Regions from separate parts of the Mesorhizobium sp. B2-5-7 genome, predicted to be linked through region 1. Evidence: riboswitches for the same ligand, from Rfam matches in the RefSeq annotation. Region 1 holds a riboswitch; the other holds the start of a gene.
The links. A riboswitch is a leader RNA that binds a small molecule or an ion and turns the genes downstream of it on or off. The one in region 1 is predicted to bind thiamine pyrophosphate.

Region 1 (9,556 bases):
GGGCGCTCGTCGCTTCAGTCGACAAATCGTTGTCAATCGATCGGCCTACGGCCGACCGCTCTTCACCCTTCCATCTCCTCGCGCAGCATCTCCAGTTCCAGCCATTCTTCCTCGAGCGCGGCCAGCGTCGCACGCTCCTTGTCGAGGGCGGCGATCGTCTTCTGGAACGAGGCCGGGTCGCGTTCGTAATAGGCCGGGTCGGCGATGTTGTTCTCCAGCCGCGAGATCGACGCGGTCACTGCCTCGATCTTCTTGGGTAGGGACTCCAGCGCGAACTTCTGCTTGAACGACAATTTCTTCGCCGGCCCTTTTGGCGCCGCCGGATCGCTCTTGCCCGGTGCCGGCGCATCGCCGGCTTCCGCCTTGGCGCGCGCCTTGCGGTCGTCAAGCTTGGTGCCGCCGCGCTGCGCCAGCATGTCGGAATAGCCGCCGGCATATTCGACCCAGCGGCCGCCGCCGTCCGGCGCGATGATGCTGGTGACTGTGCGGTCGAGGAAATCGCGGTCGTGGCTGACCAGGATGACGGTGCCGGCAAAACCGGCGACCAGTTCCTGCAGCAGTTCCAGCGTCTCCATGTCGAGATCATTGGTCGGCTCATCGAGAACCAGGAGGTTTGCTGGCCGTGCCAGCACGCGCGCCAGGATCAGCCGCGCCCGTTCGCCGCCGGACAGCTCGCGCACCGGCGTGCGGGCCTGTTCCGGCTTGAACAGGAAATCCTTCATATAGGACACGACATGGCGCTGCTCGCCATTGATGACGAGGTTCTCGCCGCGCCCGTCGGTCAGATATTGCGCCAGCGTCTCTTGCGGGTCGACCGCCTCGCGCTTCTGGTCGAGCGTGGCGATCTCCAGATTGGTGCCAAGCCGTATCGAACCCGCGTCCGGCGCCAATTCGCCGGTCAGCATCTTCAGAAGTGTCGTCTTGCCGGCGCCGTTCGGCCCGACAAGGCCGACGCGGTCGCCGCGCTGGATGCGGGTCGAGAACCCCTTGACGACGGTGAGGTCGCCAAAGCTCTTCTCGATGTTCTTGGCCTCGATCACCAGCTTGCCGGATTCGGCGGCGTCGCTTGCCACCATTATCGCGGTGCCTTCGGCGCCGCGATGGCCGCGAAAACGCTGGCGCATGGTCTGCAACTCGCCCAGGCGCCGCATGTTGCGCTTGCGCCGAGCCGTCACCCCGTAGCGCAGCCAGTGCTCCTCGCGCACGATCTGGCGGCCGAGCTTGTGCTGCTCGCGCTCTTCCTCTTCCAGCACCAGGTCGCGCCATTCCTCGAAATGGCCAAAGCCCTTGTCCAGCCTGCGCGTCTGGCCGCGATCGAGCCAGACTGTGGCGCGCGACACGCGCTCGAGGAAGCGGCGGTCATGCGAGATGACGATGAGTGCCGAGGAGGTCCGGACGAGCTCTTCTTCCAGCCATTCGATGACAGATAAATCAAGATGGTTAGTCGGCTCATCAAGAAGCAGGATGTCAGGCTCCGGCGCCATGACGCGGGCAAGCGCGGCGCGCCTGGCCTCTCCGCCGGACAGATCGCCAGGCCGTTCTTCGCCCGACAGGCCGAGATGCTCCATCAGATAGCTGGCGCGGTAGGGATCGTCGGCGGGCCCGAGCCCGGCCTCGACATAGGCGCGCACGGTTGCAAAGCCGTCCATGTCGGGCATTTGCGGCAGATAACGCACCGTCGCCGAAGGCTGGCGGAACACCTCGCCGTCCTGTGGTTCGATCAGGCCGGCGGCGATCTTGAGCAGCGTCGACTTGCCGGACCCGTTGCGGCCGACCAGCGCGATCTTGTCGCCGGTCGAAGCGGTCAAGGCGGCGCCGTCGAGCAGCGGCGCGCCGCCGAAGGTCAGTCTTATCCCGTCGAGATTGAGAAGAGGCGGGGCCATGTCAGCTTTCGGGCAATGGATAGGGATGGGCGAGCAGCAGCGCGCGGCCATGGCCGAGCGCGATGTCGAGGCGGCCCCCGGTCTTGCCGAACTTGACCTCGTTGGAAATGGTCAGCGACGAACCGAACGCCACCTCGACCTTGTCGAGCGGCCATTTGGCGCCGGTGACGGTCAGGCCGGAGAGTTCGGAGAAGCCGAGAATCGAGAACAGCGTGCCGTCGGCATAATCGAAGCCGGCCCTGCCGGGCAGCAAGGGAACACCTTCCTGGGCGCCGCTGGTCAGAAACACATCCATTCCGGCTTCGGCCAGCCGCAGGCCAAGCGCCAGATGCAGGAAGGCGTGGTCGGCGCGCTTGCCGCCGAAGGCGCCCGCCAGCACAAGGCGGGTCGCCCCGCGCTCCAGTGCGGCCGCGATCGCCAGTTCTCCGTCGGTCTTGTCCTTTTCCGCCGGGAAGGTTTGCCGCGGCACGGCGGCGAGGTCGGCGGGCAGATCAGCCGGGACCGAGTCGAAATCACCCACCCACAGTTCCGGCACGAGGCCCAGCATCCGCGCATGGCCGATGCCGGCGTCGGCGGCGATGACGCGCGAGCCTTCGACCTGGCGGTCGAGCCGAGGCGTGCGGATGAGGTCGCCGCCAAGCAGGATGGTGAATGTGCTCATATCCCGTCGCCTTACCAGCCCGGCACGGGAAACGGAAGGCGGCAAAGTCCCACTTGCGCGGGTCATCGGCCCGGCCTATGTGTCGAAACGCTCTAACGGGGTGCCGGACGCGAATTTCGCGGGCCGGCTGAGAGGCAGTGTCGCCAACCCGCTGAACCTGATCCGGTTTGTACCGGCGGAGGGATTAGACGTTTCGGACACTCCGACGCCTCAATTCCTTTCAACGCAAACGAAGGAGGCGCCGATGCGCACGCTTTTATATTTTCTGATCGCCGCCACGGCAGTGACCCTGTCCGGGCCGGCCTTGGCCAAGGATAAGCTCACCGTCTACACCTATGAGAGCTTCACCGCCGACTGGGGTCCAGGTCCCGTGGTGAAGAAGGAATTCGAGGCAGAATGCGGCTGCGATCTCGAGTTCGTCTCGGTCGCCGATGGCGTGGCGCTGCTCAACCGCGTCAAGCTGGAAGGCGCTTCGACCAAAGCCGACATCGTGCTCGGTCTCGACACCAATCTCACCGCCGATGCCAAGGCCTCGGGCCTGTTCGCGCCACATGGCGCAATAACGGACGTCAACGTGCCGGGTGGCTGGAGCGACGATACTTTTGTTCCCTTCGACTATGGCTACTTCGCCGTCGTCTACGATACCCAGAAGCTGAAATCGCCGCCGAAAAGCCTGAAGGATTTGGTCGAGGGTAGCGCCGACGACAAGATCGTCATCCAGGACCCGCGCACATCGACGCCCGGTCTTGGCCTGCTGTTGTGGGTGAAGTCGGTCTATGGCGACAAGGCGCCGGAGGCCTGGGCCAAGCTCAAGACCAAGGTGCTGACCGTGACGCCGGGCTGGAGCGAGGCCTATGGCCTGTTCACCAAGGGCGAGGCGCCGATGGTGCTGTCCTACACCACCTCGCCGGCCTACCACATGGTCGCCGAGAACACCGAGCGCTATCAGGCGGCGTCGTTCGAGGAAGGTGAATACCTGCAGATCGAGGTCGCGGGCATCACCACGGCCGGCGCCAAGAATCCGCTGGCGGAAAAGTTCATGGCCTTCATGACCGGGCCGAAATTCCAGGACGCGATCCCCGAGACCAACTGGATGTTCCCGGCCGGCAAGACCAACAAGCCGCTCAACCCCGCCTTCGACAAACTGGTCAAGCCGACCAAGACCTTGCTGTTCAGCCCGGAGGAGGTGGCGGCCAACCGCAAGGCCTGGGTCGATGAATGGCTGGCGGTGATGAGCAAGTAGGTTTTGTGGGCTAATCTCGTGAGATGAACGCTCTACGGCGACGCTCCACAAGCTTCACCCAATCGTTGACGGTGCGGCGTGCAAACCCGCTCTGATCCCCGCATCACAGCCGGCGTGATAGGGCTCGCCGCCATCGCCATTTTGATCGGCGGCGCGTTTGCGGGGCTGCTTGTCGAAGGCGCTCGCGATTTTTCCGGCGCTTGGGCTGCGTTCGATCCCTACCTGTTCCGGGTCGTGCGCTTCACGCTCTGGCAGGCGGCCCTGTCGACGCTGCTCTCGGTCGGGCCGGCCCTGTTCGTGGCGCGGGCGCTGTCGCGGCATCCACGGTTTTTCGGCCGTGCCTTCATCCTGCAGCTCTTCGCCGTGCCGCTGGCGCTGCCGGCGATCGTCGCGTCGCTCGGCATCCTGGCGCTCTATGGCCGCGCCGGCTATTTCTCCGGCTTTCTCAGCGCCGTCGGCGGCCAGGGTTGGCCGGGCATCTATGGCCTGTCCGGCATTCTCGTCGCCCATGTCTTCTTCAACCTGCCGCTGGCCACCCGCCTGTTCCTCGAGGCGCTGCAGACCATTCCCTCCGACCAGTGGCGGCTGGCGAGCCAGCTCGGCATGGGGGCGCCGCCGGCATTCCGGCTGATCGAGTGGCCGACGCTGCGTGCCGCGCTGCCCGGTGTCGCCGGACTTGTCTTCATGCTGTGCATCACATCCTTCACCATCGTGCTGACGCTCGGCGGCGGGCCGGCCGCGACGACGCTCGAAGTCGGCATCTATCAGGCATTGCGCTTCGATTTCGATCCCGCGAGGGCTGTCGCGCTGACAATGCTGCAGATCGCCTTGACCTTCATCGTGGTGCTGGCGTTGACCCGACTCGGAGCCGACGTCGTCGGCGACATCAACCTGCCGGTCGCGCCGCGCCGCTACCTCTCCGTCAACAGGACCGAAGCCTGGCTGAACGCGACGCTCATCGTGTTGGCCTTGCTGTTCGTTGCGGGGCCGATGGCGGCAACCGTGGCGGCCGGCCTTGGCGCCGACCTCGGCCGGCTTGCAGGCGAGGCCACTGTCCGTCAGGCGACGCTGACCAGTGCCGTGCTCGCTTTCCTTTCGGCATTGCTTTCGGTGATGCTTTCGCTGGCATTGACCATGGCGCGCAGGGCGCTGGCGTCGAACCGCCGCTTCGGGGCAAGGACACTGCTCGAACATGCCACCGATACCGGCGCCGGGTTTGTCCTGGTCGTGCCGCCGATCGTCGTCGGCGCCGGCTGGTTCCTGTTGCTGCGCCATGTCGGCGATGTGTTAGCCATCGCCCCGCTCATGGTCGTCACCGTCAACGCTGTCATGGCGATGCCTTTTGCGCTGCGCGCCATCCGTCCCGCCTATGATGCGGCAAGCGAGCGTCACGAGCGGCTTTGCGCGCAGCTTGGAATTTCCGGCTGGTCAAGACTGTGGCTGGTCGACTGGCCGACGTTGCGGCGCCCGCTGGCCACCGCTTTTGCCTTCGCCATGGCACTGTCGCTCGGCGATCTCGGCGTCATCGCCCTGTTCGGCAGTGATTCCGTGCAGACCTTGCCCTACCTTCTCCTGGCGCGCATGGGCAGCTACCGAACCGAGGACGCCGCCGGCTTGGCGCTGCTGCTCGGCCTTGTCTGCCTGGCACTGGTGCTGGCAGCGGACCGGCTGGGAAAGGAGACGGCCCGCAATGTCTGACGGGGCGGCTGGCGGCAAAGGGGTTTCGGTGCGGCTGGACAAGGTTTCGTTCAGCTATGGCGAGACGTTGTTCACCTTCGATGCCGAGTTCACGGCGGGGCAAATCACCGCCATCATGGGACCGAGCGGCTCCGGAAAGTCGACGCTGCTCAATCTGGTGGCCGGGTTCGAGCCGCCGCGATCCGGTCGCGTGCTGATCGGCGGGGCCGATGTCAGCACCGCGCCACCGGCGACGCGGCCAGTGTCGATGGTTTTTCAGGAAAACAACCTTTTCGCGCATCTTTCCGTCGAGCAGAATGTCGGGCTCGGCCGTTCGCCATCGTTGCGGCTGGCCGAAGGCGATCGCGCTGCGATCGCCGATGCGCTTGCGCGCACCGGCCTTGCCGGCAAGGAGAAGCGGCTGCCCCGCGAACTTTCCGGCGGTGAGCGCCAGCGCGTTGCCCTGGCTCGCGTGCTGGTGCGTGACCGCCCGGTGCTGCTGCTCGACGAGCCCTTCGCTTCGCTTGGGCCCGCCTTGCGAGACGATATGCTCGACCTGGTTGCCGGCCTGCATGCCGAGCGTGGCATGACGGTGCTGTTCGTCACGCATCAGCCGCAAGATGCGCGCCGCATCGGTCAGAGGCTGGTGTTTATCGAGAACGGCGCGGTCGCCGCTATCGGCACGGCGGATGATTTCTTTGCCGGGGCTGGTCCGGAGGCATTCCGGCGCTATATCGGAGCCGGTGCCGGGGATTCCTTATCACGAGATATTGCCCGGAAGCGGACATAATTTACGCTCAAACCGGCCCGATGCGATGTGGCGCTTGCTTGCCATGACTGGAGTAGTGTGGCTAGGTCCGCTCGATACCGGTCCGGCACAGGCCGTGATTTGCCTACAGCTTCCGCCGCATGCTCCGAGGGGCGCGTGACGGATACTGTAGCAGTTTGTTTTGCGCATGTGGTCATGTGCAGGGACCTGAAAGGAAGCCGTTCTGGCGATCGGCGTTGACAGGCTACGAATGAACCCGCTGGCGCGCTTTCTGGCGCTGGCCGGCTTTGCCGTGGCGCTGGCAAGCTGCCAGATGTTCACGCCTCCGGAAGTCCAGGAATCAGGCTTCCAGCCATCCGACAAGCCGATCACGGTCGACAATGTCGCCGCCAACAACAAGCTCGCGGAACTCGCCAAGGCGCAGCATCCGCGCATCCTGGCGACCTATGGCGGCGAATATTCCGATCCCAAGCTCGAACGCATGGTCGCCAAGGTGGTCGGCAATCTGACCGTGGTGTCGGCGAACCCAACCCAGACCTATCGCATCACCATCCTCAATTCGCCCAACGTCAACGCCTTCGCGCTGCCGGGCGGCTATCTCTACATAACGCGCGGCCTCTTGGCGCTGGCCAATGATTCGTCCGAGCTCGCCGCCGTCATCGCGCATGAGATGGGCCACGTCACCGCCAATCATGGGTTGCAGCGCCAGCAGCTGGAGGCCGAGGAAGGTCTGGCGACCAAGGTCGTTTCCGATGTGCTTGGCGACAGCCCGACCGCCAAGGCTGCACTTATCCGCGGCAAGCTCAGGCTGGCGCAGTTCTCGCGCAACCAGGAGCTTGAGGCTGACGCCATCGGCATCAAGTCGATCGGCGAAGCCGGCTACGATCCCTATGCCGCCGGCCGCTTCCTGCAATCGATGTCGGCCTATACCGATTTCCGCTCGATCAGCGGCGCCACCGACGCCAGCCTTGACTTCCTGGCGACGCACCCCAACACGCCGCAACGCATCGATTTGGCACAGCGGCACGCCCGCCAGTTCGGTGCGCCAGGCTTCGGTACACGCGACCGCGATTCCTTCCTCGCCGGCATAGACGGCCTGCTTTACGGCGACACGCCGGAAGAAGGCTATGTGCGCGGCGAAACCTTCCTGCATCCAGGCTTGGGCGTGTCGTTCACGGTGCCGGACGGTTTCATCATCGACAATTCGGCGGCGGCGGTGACGGCGACCGGTCCCGGCGACATAGCGATCCGCTTCGACGGCGTTTCGATCGACAAGAACCGCGCCCTGACCGACTATATCAGAAGCGGCTGGGTGGCCGGGCTCGACGACAGCACCGTCAAGCAGGAAACCATCAACGGCAATGAGGCGGCGACCGCCCATGCAGGCGCCGAAGGCTGGCAGTTCGATATCGCTGTGATCCGCGCCGGCGGCCAGGTCTACCGATTGCTGACCGCGGCCCCCTCGGCCAGCACCTCGCTTGAAACGGTGGCGCGCTCGGTCAGCGGCTCCTTCCGTATCCTCAGCCCCGCCGAGAAGGCGGCACTGAAGCCACTGCATATTCGTGTGCTCACCGTGCAGCCGGGACAGACCATGGGATCGCTTGCCGCGCAGATGGTTGGCGTCGACCGCAAGCTCGACCTGTTCCGCGTGCTCAATGCGCTGTCGCCGGGGGCCGCGGTTTCGGCCGGCGACAAGGTCAAGATCGTCACCGACAAATAAAAGCCCGAGCGGGAGATCAGGCGGCGGTCGCCATGAATTCCGGATTCTGCTTCACCAGCGCGACCTTGAGCTTTTCCATGGCGCGCGCCTCGATCTGGCGGACACGTTCCTTGGAGATGCCGAGCGTCTCGCCGAGCGCCTCGAGCGTGGCCCCCTCGTCATTCAGCCGGCGTTCCTCGATGATCCTGAGTTCGCGCGCGTTGAGCGCGTGAAGCGCTTCCTTCAGCCAAAGCGAGCGGCGCGCGACATCGATCTTGTCGCCGACAATTTCGTCCGGCAAGGGATCGTCGGAGACCAGGAAATCCATCCGCTCGGTGCCGCCCGCGTCGTCGGCCAGCGGCACGTTCAGCGAAGAATCCGGAGCCGACAGCCGTGAATCCATCATCGCCACATCAGCCTCGGATACACCAAGCGCAACCGAAACCTCGCGGTAGAGATTTGTGTTGGAGAGCGGCTCGGCGCCGTTCGCGAGACGCGCACGCAAGCGTCTGAGATTGAAGAACAGGGCCTTTTGCGCCGAACTGGTGCCACCACGCACGATCGACCAGTTGCGCAGGATGTAGTCCTGCATCGAGGCGCGGATCCACCACGTCGCGTAGGTCGAGAAACGCACCTCGCGCTCCGGTTCGAAACGGGCGGCGGCCTCGAGCAGTCCGACATGGCCTTCCTGAACCAGATCGCCGAGCGGCAGCCCGTAATGGCGGAATTTCGAGGCCATGGAAATAACCAGCCGCATGTGGGCGACGGTGATGCTGTGCAGCGCGTTCTGATCGTTGTCTTCCTTCCAGAGCAATGCCAGCCGATGCTCCTCCTCGCGCTCGAGATAGGGTGCCTTCATTGCCGCGCGGACCATGATCCGTCCTGCCGTGTCTTCCATCATAAGGCGCTCCGTGGCTCGGCGAGGCGAATGGCAGACACCGACTTGAAATGACGGCGGCGTGCCCTACAACAGCCAAAACTGTCATGCGCGAGAAAGGTTCCGCCGGTGCGGGCAGGGCAAGCGCTAGCGTCCGCGCAGCTGTCTGGAACTTCCGGGCCTACGAGTGAATTCCTTCCGGAGAATTTGATTTCCGGAAGACGCTCTGTTTGAAATTTCATTCCTTATTTTTTCGACGTGCATCTGTCATTTTCCAGCCCTCACAACATGCCGGGTTACCGGCCAAGGACGGGATCACAGAAAAATGAAATGGCTCAAGTCACTCATCATCGCCGGAACGTTGCAGGCCCTGGCCGTCGCATCGGGCCACGCCGGCGCCAATCTCGACCAGATCAAGCAGGCCGGAATCATCAAGGTCGGTACGGAGGGCACCTACGCTCCCTTCACCTACCATGACGCTTCCGGCGCGCTGGTTGGCTTCGATGTCGAGATCGCGAAGGCGATCGCCGATAAGCTCGGCGTCAAGGCTGAGTTCCTCGAAGGCAAGTGGGACGGGCTGATCGCCGGCCTCGACGTCAACCGTTATGATGCCGTCATCAACGAAGTCGGCATCACCGACGCCCGCAAGGCCAAGTACGACTTTTCCGATCCCTATATCGCCTCCAAGGCAGTGCTGATCGTGCGCGGCGACAACACCGATATCAAGGCCTTCGCCGACCTCAAGGG
Region 2 (9,556 bases), on a different contig from region 1:
CCCTGAGTTCGGCTTCGACGCCCTCCCAGGTCGACACTTCCAGCGTGAAGTCGACCGAACCGTTGGCCAGCGCCTCGTAGGCGGAAGTGCCCAGCGTCACCGTCTCGAAATCGCCCTTGCCGCCGTCGTGACGGATGATGGTCGAGATCAGCGCGGTCTCCCAGGCGCTGCCGAAACCGCCATAGGTCAGGCCATCCAGATCTTTCGGGCTTTTGATTTCGCTGCGCGCGGCATTGAACACCAGCCGGCCTGTCTCGGACTGCACGACGGCATAGACGCCCTTCAGATCGGCGCCCGCGGTCTTCTGGGTGAACAGGCTGATGGTGCCGTTGATCCCGAAATCGGCGACATGGTTGGCGACAAGCGTGCCGGCACCGGTATCGCTGTAGGGCAGGATGTCGACCTCAAGGCCGGCTTCGCGATAAAATCCCTTATCGCGGGCGACGAACAGCCCAATGTGGTTGGTGTTGACCGTCCAGTCGAGGGCGACCGTGACCGTCCGCGTTGCCGCGAAGGAGCGGCTCGATCCGGTGATCAGCGGTACGCTGCCGGCAAGGGTGAGCAGCAGGGCTTGCCTGCGCGTCAAGTCAGTCATGGTCATGTCCTTTGGATGGCTGGGGGTTGAGCAAAATGTCGAGAATCTCGGCCTCGAGTGGCCCCGCCTGCCGCGTGGCCGCGCTGGCGGGATCGCGCGGGCGGGGCAGCGGCACCTTGATCTCGCGCACGACCCGGGCAGGCCGCGCGGACAGCACATAGATGCGGTCGGACAGGAACAGGGCTTCGCGCACGTCATGAGTGATCAGCAACGCCGTCCAGTGGTGGTGCCGCCACATCTGTTCGAGCCAGCGCTGCATGGCCGCGCGGGTCAGTGCGTCGAGCGCGCCGAACGGCTCGTCGAGCAGCAACATATCGCGTTCCTGCACCACGGTGCGTAAAAGCGCCGTGCGCTGGCGCATGCCGCCCGAGATCTGCGCTGGAAAGTGCCACTCGAAGCCGGCAAGGCCGAATTCGGCAAACAGCGGAGCCACACGCTTCCGTGCCGCCTTGCGGCTGACGCCTTGCACCTCGAGTCCGAGCGTGGTGTTGTCGAGGATGCGCCGCCACGGCATCAGCGCGTCGCGCTGCGGCATGAAGGCGAAATGCCTGCCGTGATCGTCGAGCGGCACGCCGTTGAAGAACATCTCACCCTCGCCATGCTCGGCGCCGGTCAGAAGCTGGAACAGCGTCGACTTGCCGGCTCCCGAAGGTCCAAGGATCGAGACGAATTCGCCGGCATCGACACGAAGCGAAATGTCGGCGAGCACATCGAGCCCGCCAAACGCCTTGCGAACATGCCGCAATTCGAGCCGGCTCATGCTTCTGGACCTTTTCCAGGGCCTTGCCTGCCAGCGGCTCGTTCCCAGGGCATGGCAAGACGCTGCAGCAGCATCGTCAGCCCGAACAGGACAAGGGTGAGCGCTGCGCTGACGCAGACGGCGGCGAGCACCAGGTCGGGACGGAAATTGTTCTTGGCGTTGAGCATGTAGATGCCCAGCCCTTTGGCCGCGCCCGCATATTCGGCGAAAATGGCGCCGACGACGGCATAGGTGATGGATATCCTGAGGCCAGCGAAGAAATAAGGCAGCGCCGAAGGCAATCGTGCCAGCATGAAGACACGCCAACGCCCTGCTCCCATGGCACGCAGCATCTGACCGATCTCCACCTCGGTAGCCTCGTAGCCCTGTACCAGCGCGACCAGCATCGGGAAGAAGGTGACCAGCGCCACCAGCACGATCTTGGGCGCCAGCCCGAAGCCGAACCACAGCACCACCAATGGCGCGATGGCGACCAGCGGCAAAGTCTGGCTGACTATGAAGATGGGAAACAGCGCTCGCCGCAAAGGCTGGAAGAAGTCGACCAGCATCGAAAGGGCGAAGGCGGCACTGAGCGAACAGGCAAAACCGATCAGCGTGGCGCGGACCGTGGGAATGGCGTTGTCGACCAAGGCTTCCCGATTGAGCATCGCCTGTTCGAAGACGCGCGAGGGCGCCGGCAGAACCGTCGGCTTGATGCCGGAAATGTTTGCGTACAGTTCCCAGGCCACGAGCACCAAACCGATCGATATCACGGCCGGCGCTGTTTTTGCGAAGAAGCCCGCGACGTTACGCGGGTTGAATGACGATGAGACCACGAGCGGTTCAGACGGCGGTGGGACTGTTGGCCGAGACCGTGACATCGAGGGTTACATGGCCGGCGCCGGGCCCGAAGCGGCAGAAGGCTTCATCGAGGGCCGAGAAGATCGCGCCGGCATCGCCGCGCAGCTTGGTGCAGAAATTCTTGGAGCGATCGTAGACGCCGGACTGCTTCAGGAAATCTATGCAGCCATAGATTTCGTCCATGTGGTCGTCAGTGCCCATCACATAGAGCGAGAACTGCGCCGCCGCCGGCTGGCCAGTGGCCGGCGCGCCGCGCACTGCGGTGATGGCGGCTTGCTTGCGCGGGCCGAGTGGCCCGGCAGGTCCGCCGAACGTGTCGGAGCGGCAGATCGGGTCATCCGGCTCGCCTGGGCAGCCACGCGAAATGGTGGCTGACAGCACGCAATGCCTGCCGCTGCCAGACGCGGCCACGAAAAGGTCGCGCAGCGCAGGGAATAACACCTCGGGGGGCCCGACCAGCAAGGTCGAAATGTCGTCGGTCTCGATCCTGAGCTTATCGCGGTACGGATCGAGCGCGCCGAGCGCGCCCAGAATGATGCCGACGAAATCGTCGGCCATTGGATATAGGGAAACCTGTGCGCCTGAAAACATCGCCCGCCTCGCTCCGCTGGTATTACCCAGATCAGCTTCTAGGGTCTGTGGGCTTGCCGCCCCCGTCTCAGCCCCGACCGTACGGAGCACCCCTGTGGATAGGCGCGTTAAAGCATCATTCGGACGGTTGGGAAAGCTGTTTTTTTGGCAAGCCGCGCTAAAGCATTGCCCGAGCTCCAGGGCAATTGGACATCGCCGGCGCGGAAATTTGTCTGGAACCTTCGCCATTCCGAGGGGTTGTCCCACCAGTCGCTGGACGCGATTCCAGGACCAATTTTCCGTTCGGGATTGTGTCAAAACAAGAGATTGAGCGGTTCATGATTTCCGCGAAACCGTGCACCGTTCCCGGCGACGAGTTCACAGAAGATGGAGACAAATCATGTTCATGAAAATCCTCGCGGCTTCGGCCTTCACCATTGCCGTTGCAACATCCGCCATGGCACAAAGCAATAGCGCAGCGGGCGCGGATGGGCCCGGCGGTAGCGGCAAGTCCGTCACTGTGGACCCAAGCACCCCGGCTTCACCCAGTACGATCGATCCGGGCGCGACCAACAGCACGACCACCACGCCGGGCGACATGAATTCCAATGCGGACAAGAATTGCCCGACCAACCCGCAGGGTGCACAGACGGACGCCAATGGCAACGCCACCGCGCCGACCGTGAACGACAACAACTGCGGAAAGTAGTTTGCCATCGCGATATGAGAACCGCGGACGCAGTTTCCGCGGTTCCCATTATTGGGATTCAGTGTCCGCGACTACCCGCTTGCGGCTCTGGTGCCGCTTCACTGCCCACCCGGCCAAAGACCCTTAATTCAGCGTACGGTTTGCCGGCCCGGGGGCGTGGGAATGAGGCGTATATTTTCATCAGCCGTTTGAGCAGGCGCCCGTAGGTGAGGTGCCGAACCCGGCCATTGGCAAGATCGAACTCCACCATCCCCCACCGCCTTACGGGACCCTTTCCGGTTGGCGGACCCAGTCGCCTGACCTGGAAGGCCAGCCTGACCTTGCGGCCGGCGACATCCAGATAGATACCGGGTTTAGCGCCCAATACGTGCCACATCCGGGCAACGTGCCCGATCGACATGTCGGACGAAATCGCCATGTGGTCCCGCTCAAGTCGAGCCCAGACGAAATCACCGGCTGGCTGCCGCATCCCCGACACCAGATTCTTGCAATAGCCTGGCGCCACCTCACGCACCAACCGGCGCATCGCGCTCGCCACGCCGTCCACCATATCCCGCCGCGATGCCCAGTCTGCTTCGGTGAACAGCACTTGTCCGAGGATGTCGCCGTCGTCGAAATTGGCCGACATCTTATGCAGTGTCACGCCGCCATGGACCGCATGCTGGCCATCCGCGACAAGACGATGGAGAGGATGCGGCCCCCGGTAGTTGGGCAGCAGCGCCGGATGAAAATTAAGCCCGCCCTTGGGAAAGAGGTCGAGCAGCTGCTGCGGGATCAAGGTCGGGAAAGCGAAGCAGATCAGCACATCCGCGGCGATGTCAGGCAATTGCCGGGCAAGCTCGTTCCAGTCGTAAGGCCGGCGGAATTCGATCAGCTTTACCGGCGTGTTGCCGAGATGGCGCCTGAGCAAAAGCCGGCGCCTCAGCCTGCGCCGAAAATTGCCAATGCTGAAGCCTCTGGATGGGCGTTGAAAACCAGGCACGATGATCGCACCAACACGGTTTCCCGCCTCGATCCATCCGGAAAGCAGCGGCCCGGTATAAGCAGAAACATCCAGGATGAAAATTGCATTGAGTTCCCCGGCGCGGGCCGCGGGTTCGGAAGAAATCATCTTCTCAAGCCCAGCGGGGCGAGACGTAGCCTGCCCGCGCCAGCAATTCGATCACCGTTACAACTCGGCCAGCCAGGCCCGAAAGCCGGCCTGGCCGGTCAGGCTGCCTTGGAAGAAAGCGGTCCCGCCGCAACACTTGAGAGTCTTTCCCGCTTCACCAACACCGGCTTTTCGTAGATCTTCTTCATGCTCATCCCCGATGATCGATCAACCCACACAGTTGGCCAGCAACGCAACGAACTGTCAACCGCCACGGCGGCTAACAGCCCCTATGCGTATGATCCTTGGCAATCGACGGGCGTTTATACCCCACCTGCTGCCAAAACGGCTGGTGAACCTTATGAAACCGCCTTTTCACGAACCGGCAGCTTCCAGCCTGGTCTGACGAAATGGCAGGTGTAGCCGTTGGGATATTTCTCGAGATAGTCCTGGTGCTCGGGTTCGGCCTCCCAGAACGCTCCGGCCGGCGCAAGTTCGGTGACGACCTTGCCGGGCCACAGGCCGGAGGCGTCGACATCGGCGATGGTGTCCTCCGCCACACGCTTCTGCTCCTCATCGGTGTAGTAGATTGCGGAGCGATAGCTCATGCCGACATCGTTTCCCTGGCGATTGCGCGTCGTCGGATCATGTATCTGGAAGAAGAATTCCAGAAGCTGGCGAAAGCTGATTTTCGCCGGGTCGAAGGTGATCTCGATGGCTTCGGCATGCGTGCCATGATTGCGATAGGTGGCGTTCGGCACGTCGCCGCCACTGTAGCCGACACGCGTGGCAAGGACACCCGGGAAGCGCCGGATCAAATCCTGCATGCCCCAGAAGCAGCCGCCGGCAAGCACTGCACGTTCGCTCGAAGTCGCCATGTCACGTCTCCTCAAAAGGCAATTCCGGGGAAGTGTAGCGGCTCTCCGTCGGGAATTGCGCGGCACAAACTTGGATAGTGCATAAATGGGCATTGTTGCCAGCTTCGTCCAGTCAGACGAGCGGCCGTCCGGTTGTATTATAGGGAATGGGATCGCACGACGCCGCTCACCCTAGCTGCGCGGATGCCGGGTCCGGCTGCTAGCGGCAGCCGGCAGATATCGCGTGCCGGGCGGAATGACGGCAAAGCTGATCGCCACCGGCGGTGCCTCGCGCGACCAGTTGAAAAGAACGGTCTTGACCGGGATATTGTCCACCCACGCCAGAAATCTTGACGGCACGTGACGACCCGACCAGACCATCAGCATGCCGTGATCGCGCAACCGCTGCCTCGTGATCCAGGGTGCGAACCGCATATCGAGATCGGTGAAGATAGACGGCTTGTCATAGGCGTTGAGGCCAGCCAGCATGGCAAGATTGGTGTCGCCTCCGACGATGTCGAGCCTGCCCGGCGCCGCCGCGTGCCAGATTGCCTCGGCCTCGTCCGAGATCGGCCGCGCCGGCCAGCAGACGGCGTCCATGCGTCCCCGCACATTGCAGTCCGTCCATCGGATCGCCCCATAGGCGCCCGACATGGCGACGATGCAGATGAAGGCGCAGATCGCCAACCTCCTCATCTCGACGGCACCGAGCCGGTGACCGAGAAAGGCGAGCGCGACGACGCCGACAAGATTGTACATCGGTGCGCCCCAGGCTTCGCCGGTGCCGGTGAACAGCGAGACCACCATGATCAGCGCCGCCGGCCCAAGCCCCATCCAGCAAAGATAGACGAGCGTGTCGCGCTCGACCGGCACTTGCGGTGCTGGTGAGCGCCGCAACAGCCCTGATAGCGCCAACACCAGGAGAAAGCCGGAAAGGCCGGCCATCTGGACGCCGATATAATAGAGCCGCGCCCGGTGCTCGCTCACCCACGCATCGCGGCCGGCGAAATAGGTCAACGGCAGGAAATCGATGCGGTAGAGTGCGATGGCAAGCGGCGTGGCGGCGGCGAGAAACACAGCCAGGCCAAGCCATGGCCAGGGTGTCGCCAGCCGGCTGCGCGCACGTGGGTCGCACAGCAGCCAGAGGCCGCCGAAGGCAAGCAGCAAGCCGGTGGAAAACTTGGCGTAGAGCCCAACGCCCGACACCAATCCGAGCGCCAGCCACCAGCCCGGCCCGCCGCCGCGGCTGGCGCGCCACAGCAACCAGCAGATCGCCGCCCAGAACGGCATCTGCGCATAGTCGTGATTGAATTGCGGCGTCGGCCAGCCGAAGAAATAGACCGACGGCATCAAAAGCACGGCGGCCAGCGCTTTGTCGCGGCCGAGCGTGTCGCGAGCCAGCAGGTGGACCAGGACGAAAGTGGCCGAGATCGTCAGCTGGGCCAGCAGATATTGCGGCCAGCGGAACGATCCGGTCAGGAGATGACTGATCTCGAGCAGCCAGCCGGGGAGTTGCGGATGCTTGTAGGTCAAAAGCACCCATTCGCGGCCCCACATGAAGCCTTCCACGACGTCGCCGGGCGGTGCGGGATCGATGAGTGTTGGCACCAGGGTCCAGAACAGGATCTGCACCAGGCACAAAAGTGCCAGCAAACCCCAAGGGTGCCGAAGCAGCGCGGACCAGACCAATGACGAGTCCAGGCCCACGGCAGGCAGTGCTGCCGGCACCCAACGATCCATGGAGTCGTCAATTCCCGCCATGCCGCGCTTAAATCACATCGCCCGGTTTGCCGAATAGCCCCAAGGTCAAAGCTTACAAAAAAGTATACTTGTGCGCCATTGCAATACCAAGATTGAGCGGGAATCTCGGCGTTCTATTGCCCTCCCCGGGCAAAACAGCCCGCACACCTGATCCCACTTCAGCATCCCGGACATTCGATGCGTCACCAGCATGCCGTCATCCATCACCGCGCGCTCGACTTCTGGCTGGCGCGCGCGGCTGTCCTCGTCATCATCTGCCTGCAGCTTCTGGTCATCAACGATCTTTCGTTCGGCCCTCGCTGGCTGGCGCCGGCGCTGGAGGCCGCCCTGCTGGTGCCCCTGTCCGTGGCCACCGCCTGGACGCAGGTCGCCACCCAGAAAGCGGTCGAGGAAGAGCACTGGTATCTCGTCGGCCGTTTTCGCGTCATGATCCGCAGGACGGCCCTGGTAATGACCGGCGTCGTCAGCGTCATGAACTGCGGTTCGCTGGTGCTGCTGGTGCGCGTGTTGCTGGCGGGACATGCCGGCAGCAGCGGCCAGACATTGCTCGTCGACGCGCTCAACATCTGGCTCACCAACATCATCGTCTTCGCCTTGTGGTTCTGGAGCACCGATCGCGGCGGGCCGCCGACCTGCGGACTGGTCAAACGCGCCCATGCCGATTTCCTGTTTCCGCAAATGACCCTGGACGATCGCGAGATCCGCGACTGGCTGCCTGGCTTCGTTGATTATTTCTTCCTCGCCTTTACCAATGCGACGGCGTTTTCACCAACCGACACCTTGCCGCTTTCCCAGCGCGCCAAGCTTTTGATGATGGCGGAGGCGATGATCTCGCTGCTCACGATCGCGCTGGTCGCGGCCCGCGCCGTCAACATCCTGGCCTGAGTACGGTTTTCCGACCTTGCGCCGAAGAGGAGCCGGGCCTCGTATCCGTGAAACGGCGAGCTGCCCGGAAACGCGAGAAAGCCCGCCCTGGCGTGAGCCAAGGCGGGCTTTTGGTTCGATCGAGGCCTCAGGTGCCGGTCCCAAAGCAGGGCCGGCCGTCAGTCCTCCGGGGCTGGCCTGAACTTCCGCACGATCACCTCGAACAGAATATCCGAGAGGGCGTCCAGCTGGTTTACGGCGACACCGAAATCCTTGGGCAGCACGGACAGCACGATCTTCAGATACTGGTCCGGCTTGTCGGTCCGCACCTCGGCGAGGACACCGGCGCCATGCGCCTGAAAATCGGCCCGCACGGCGGCGAGGAAATCATCGCCCAATGTTTTCTTGGTCCGCTTCGGCCGGGGCGTCTTGGCGGCTACCGGACTGGCAGCGGGCTTGCGCCTTGCCGCCCTGGCCTTGCGGCGCGCCGGCCCGGTTTCATCAGTCATGGGTCCGCGCCCCGACATTGACATCATCGGCGGCGGCCTTCGGCGGCGCCTGCCTGGCCCGCTTTTTCAAGCGGGCGGATTTCTTCCTGGCCTTTCCGCGCTTCGGCTTCGCGGCCTGTGCGGGCCTCGCCACAGGCCTTGCAGCCTTGAGCCGCGCCATTGCGAGACCTACGAGCTGTGCGCCGATACCGGCCTGCGGAAAGCAGAAGCCACCGGCCGCATCGCGCACCATGCCGATCAGCACGCCGGCGGGAACCTCCTCGACGCGGCCGAGGCGCGCCACCGGGCCGGCGCCCTCGAATTCGCCGATGGCGCTGACGATCTCGCGGCCGTCATCGCCGGTGATGATGCTGGCATAGCGGGGCATGGGATTCTCGCATCTCGCGGAAGCAGCGCTCTACGGCGCCACCGCATCGGCAGGCAGCCCAACCAGGGCCAGAAACAGAAAACCCGCCTCGGCGGCGGGTCGGTGGCGCAAATCAGCACCATGGATGGATTTATAGCATCGCTGCCCTCACCGGTCAATGCCAAATAGGAAAAAATTCATATTTCTCCGGGAGGCATGATCCCGGCGGCTGACGTTTATCCGGCTGTTCATGAACCGGCACCTGTGAAATCATCAGCGCCAGCTCATGGAATGATTCCCGTCGCACGGCCTTGTGGGAGAGGACGATGGACAGACCAGCCATGGCATCCGTCTTCAGGATGCGGCACGCTCCGGCCACGGTTTCCGGTGTGCGCAGCACCGGCCAGGGTCAGGCCGATCCGGTCATCCGGGTGCACTCGCTTGGCGAAGCGATCCGCTTCGTCGCCAACGCTTACCCCAATTACGACATCGGCACCGTCGCCATAGATTGCGGCGACCCTTCGATCCCACGCCTCGGCAGCCTGGAAGTCAGGGCGCTTTGGCGCGAGTATGGCGAGCGCCTGACGCAGGAGTAGCGCCTGACCGCTCACGATCGGCGCGCTGGTTCCCGCACGCCGGCCGGATCGGAAACGCC

Region 2: it holds a riboswitch for thiamine pyrophosphate, as region 1 does, so the genes downstream of both, FJ543_RS18015 (YkoF family thiamine/hydroxymethylpyrimidine-binding protein) here and thiB (thiamine ABC transporter substrate binding subunit) in region 1, are expected to answer to the same signal.

Annotation. Positions count from the first base shown of each region.
Region 1 covers NZ_VFUO01000002.1:352,538-362,093, forward strand. The annotation lists gene FJ543_RS09135 (ABC-F family ATP-binding cassette domain-containing protein) at 63-1,883, opposite strand; gene FJ543_RS09140 (thiamine diphosphokinase) at 1,885-2,544, opposite strand; TPP riboswitch at 2,631-2,745, shown strand; gene thiB (thiamine ABC transporter substrate binding subunit) at 2,789-3,787, shown strand; gene thiP (thiamine/thiamine pyrophosphate ABC transporter permease) at 3,866-5,485, shown strand; gene thiQ (thiamine ABC transporter ATP-binding protein) at 5,478-6,254, shown strand; gene FJ543_RS09160 (M48 family metalloprotease) at 6,484-7,953, shown strand; gene FJ543_RS09165 (RNA polymerase factor sigma-32) at 7,970-8,833, opposite strand; gene FJ543_RS09170 (amino acid ABC transporter substrate-binding protein) at 9,135-9,556, shown strand, end outside.
Region 2 covers NZ_VFUO01000004.1:31,807-41,362, forward strand. The annotation lists gene FJ543_RS18000 (ABC transporter substrate-binding protein) at 1-595, opposite strand, end outside; gene FJ543_RS18005 (ABC transporter ATP-binding protein) at 588-1,355, opposite strand; gene FJ543_RS18010 (ABC transporter permease) at 1,352-2,170, opposite strand; gene FJ543_RS18015 (YkoF family thiamine/hydroxymethylpyrimidine-binding protein) at 2,178-2,786, opposite strand; TPP riboswitch at 2,777-2,890, opposite strand; gene FJ543_RS18020 (hypothetical protein) at 3,166-3,474, shown strand; gene FJ543_RS18025 (formyltransferase family protein) at 3,533-4,585, opposite strand; gene FJ543_RS31720 (putative RiPP precursor) at 4,684-4,773, opposite strand; gene msrA (peptide-methionine (S)-S-oxide reductase MsrA) at 4,924-5,442, opposite strand; gene FJ543_RS18035 (glycosyltransferase family 39 protein) at 5,614-7,161, opposite strand; gene FJ543_RS18040 (hypothetical protein) at 7,360-8,067, shown strand; gene FJ543_RS18045 (hypothetical protein) at 8,226-8,555, opposite strand; gene FJ543_RS18050 (hypothetical protein) at 8,548-8,922, opposite strand; gene FJ543_RS31470 (hypothetical protein) at 9,077-9,244, opposite strand; gene FJ543_RS18055 (hypothetical protein) at 9,243-9,497, shown strand.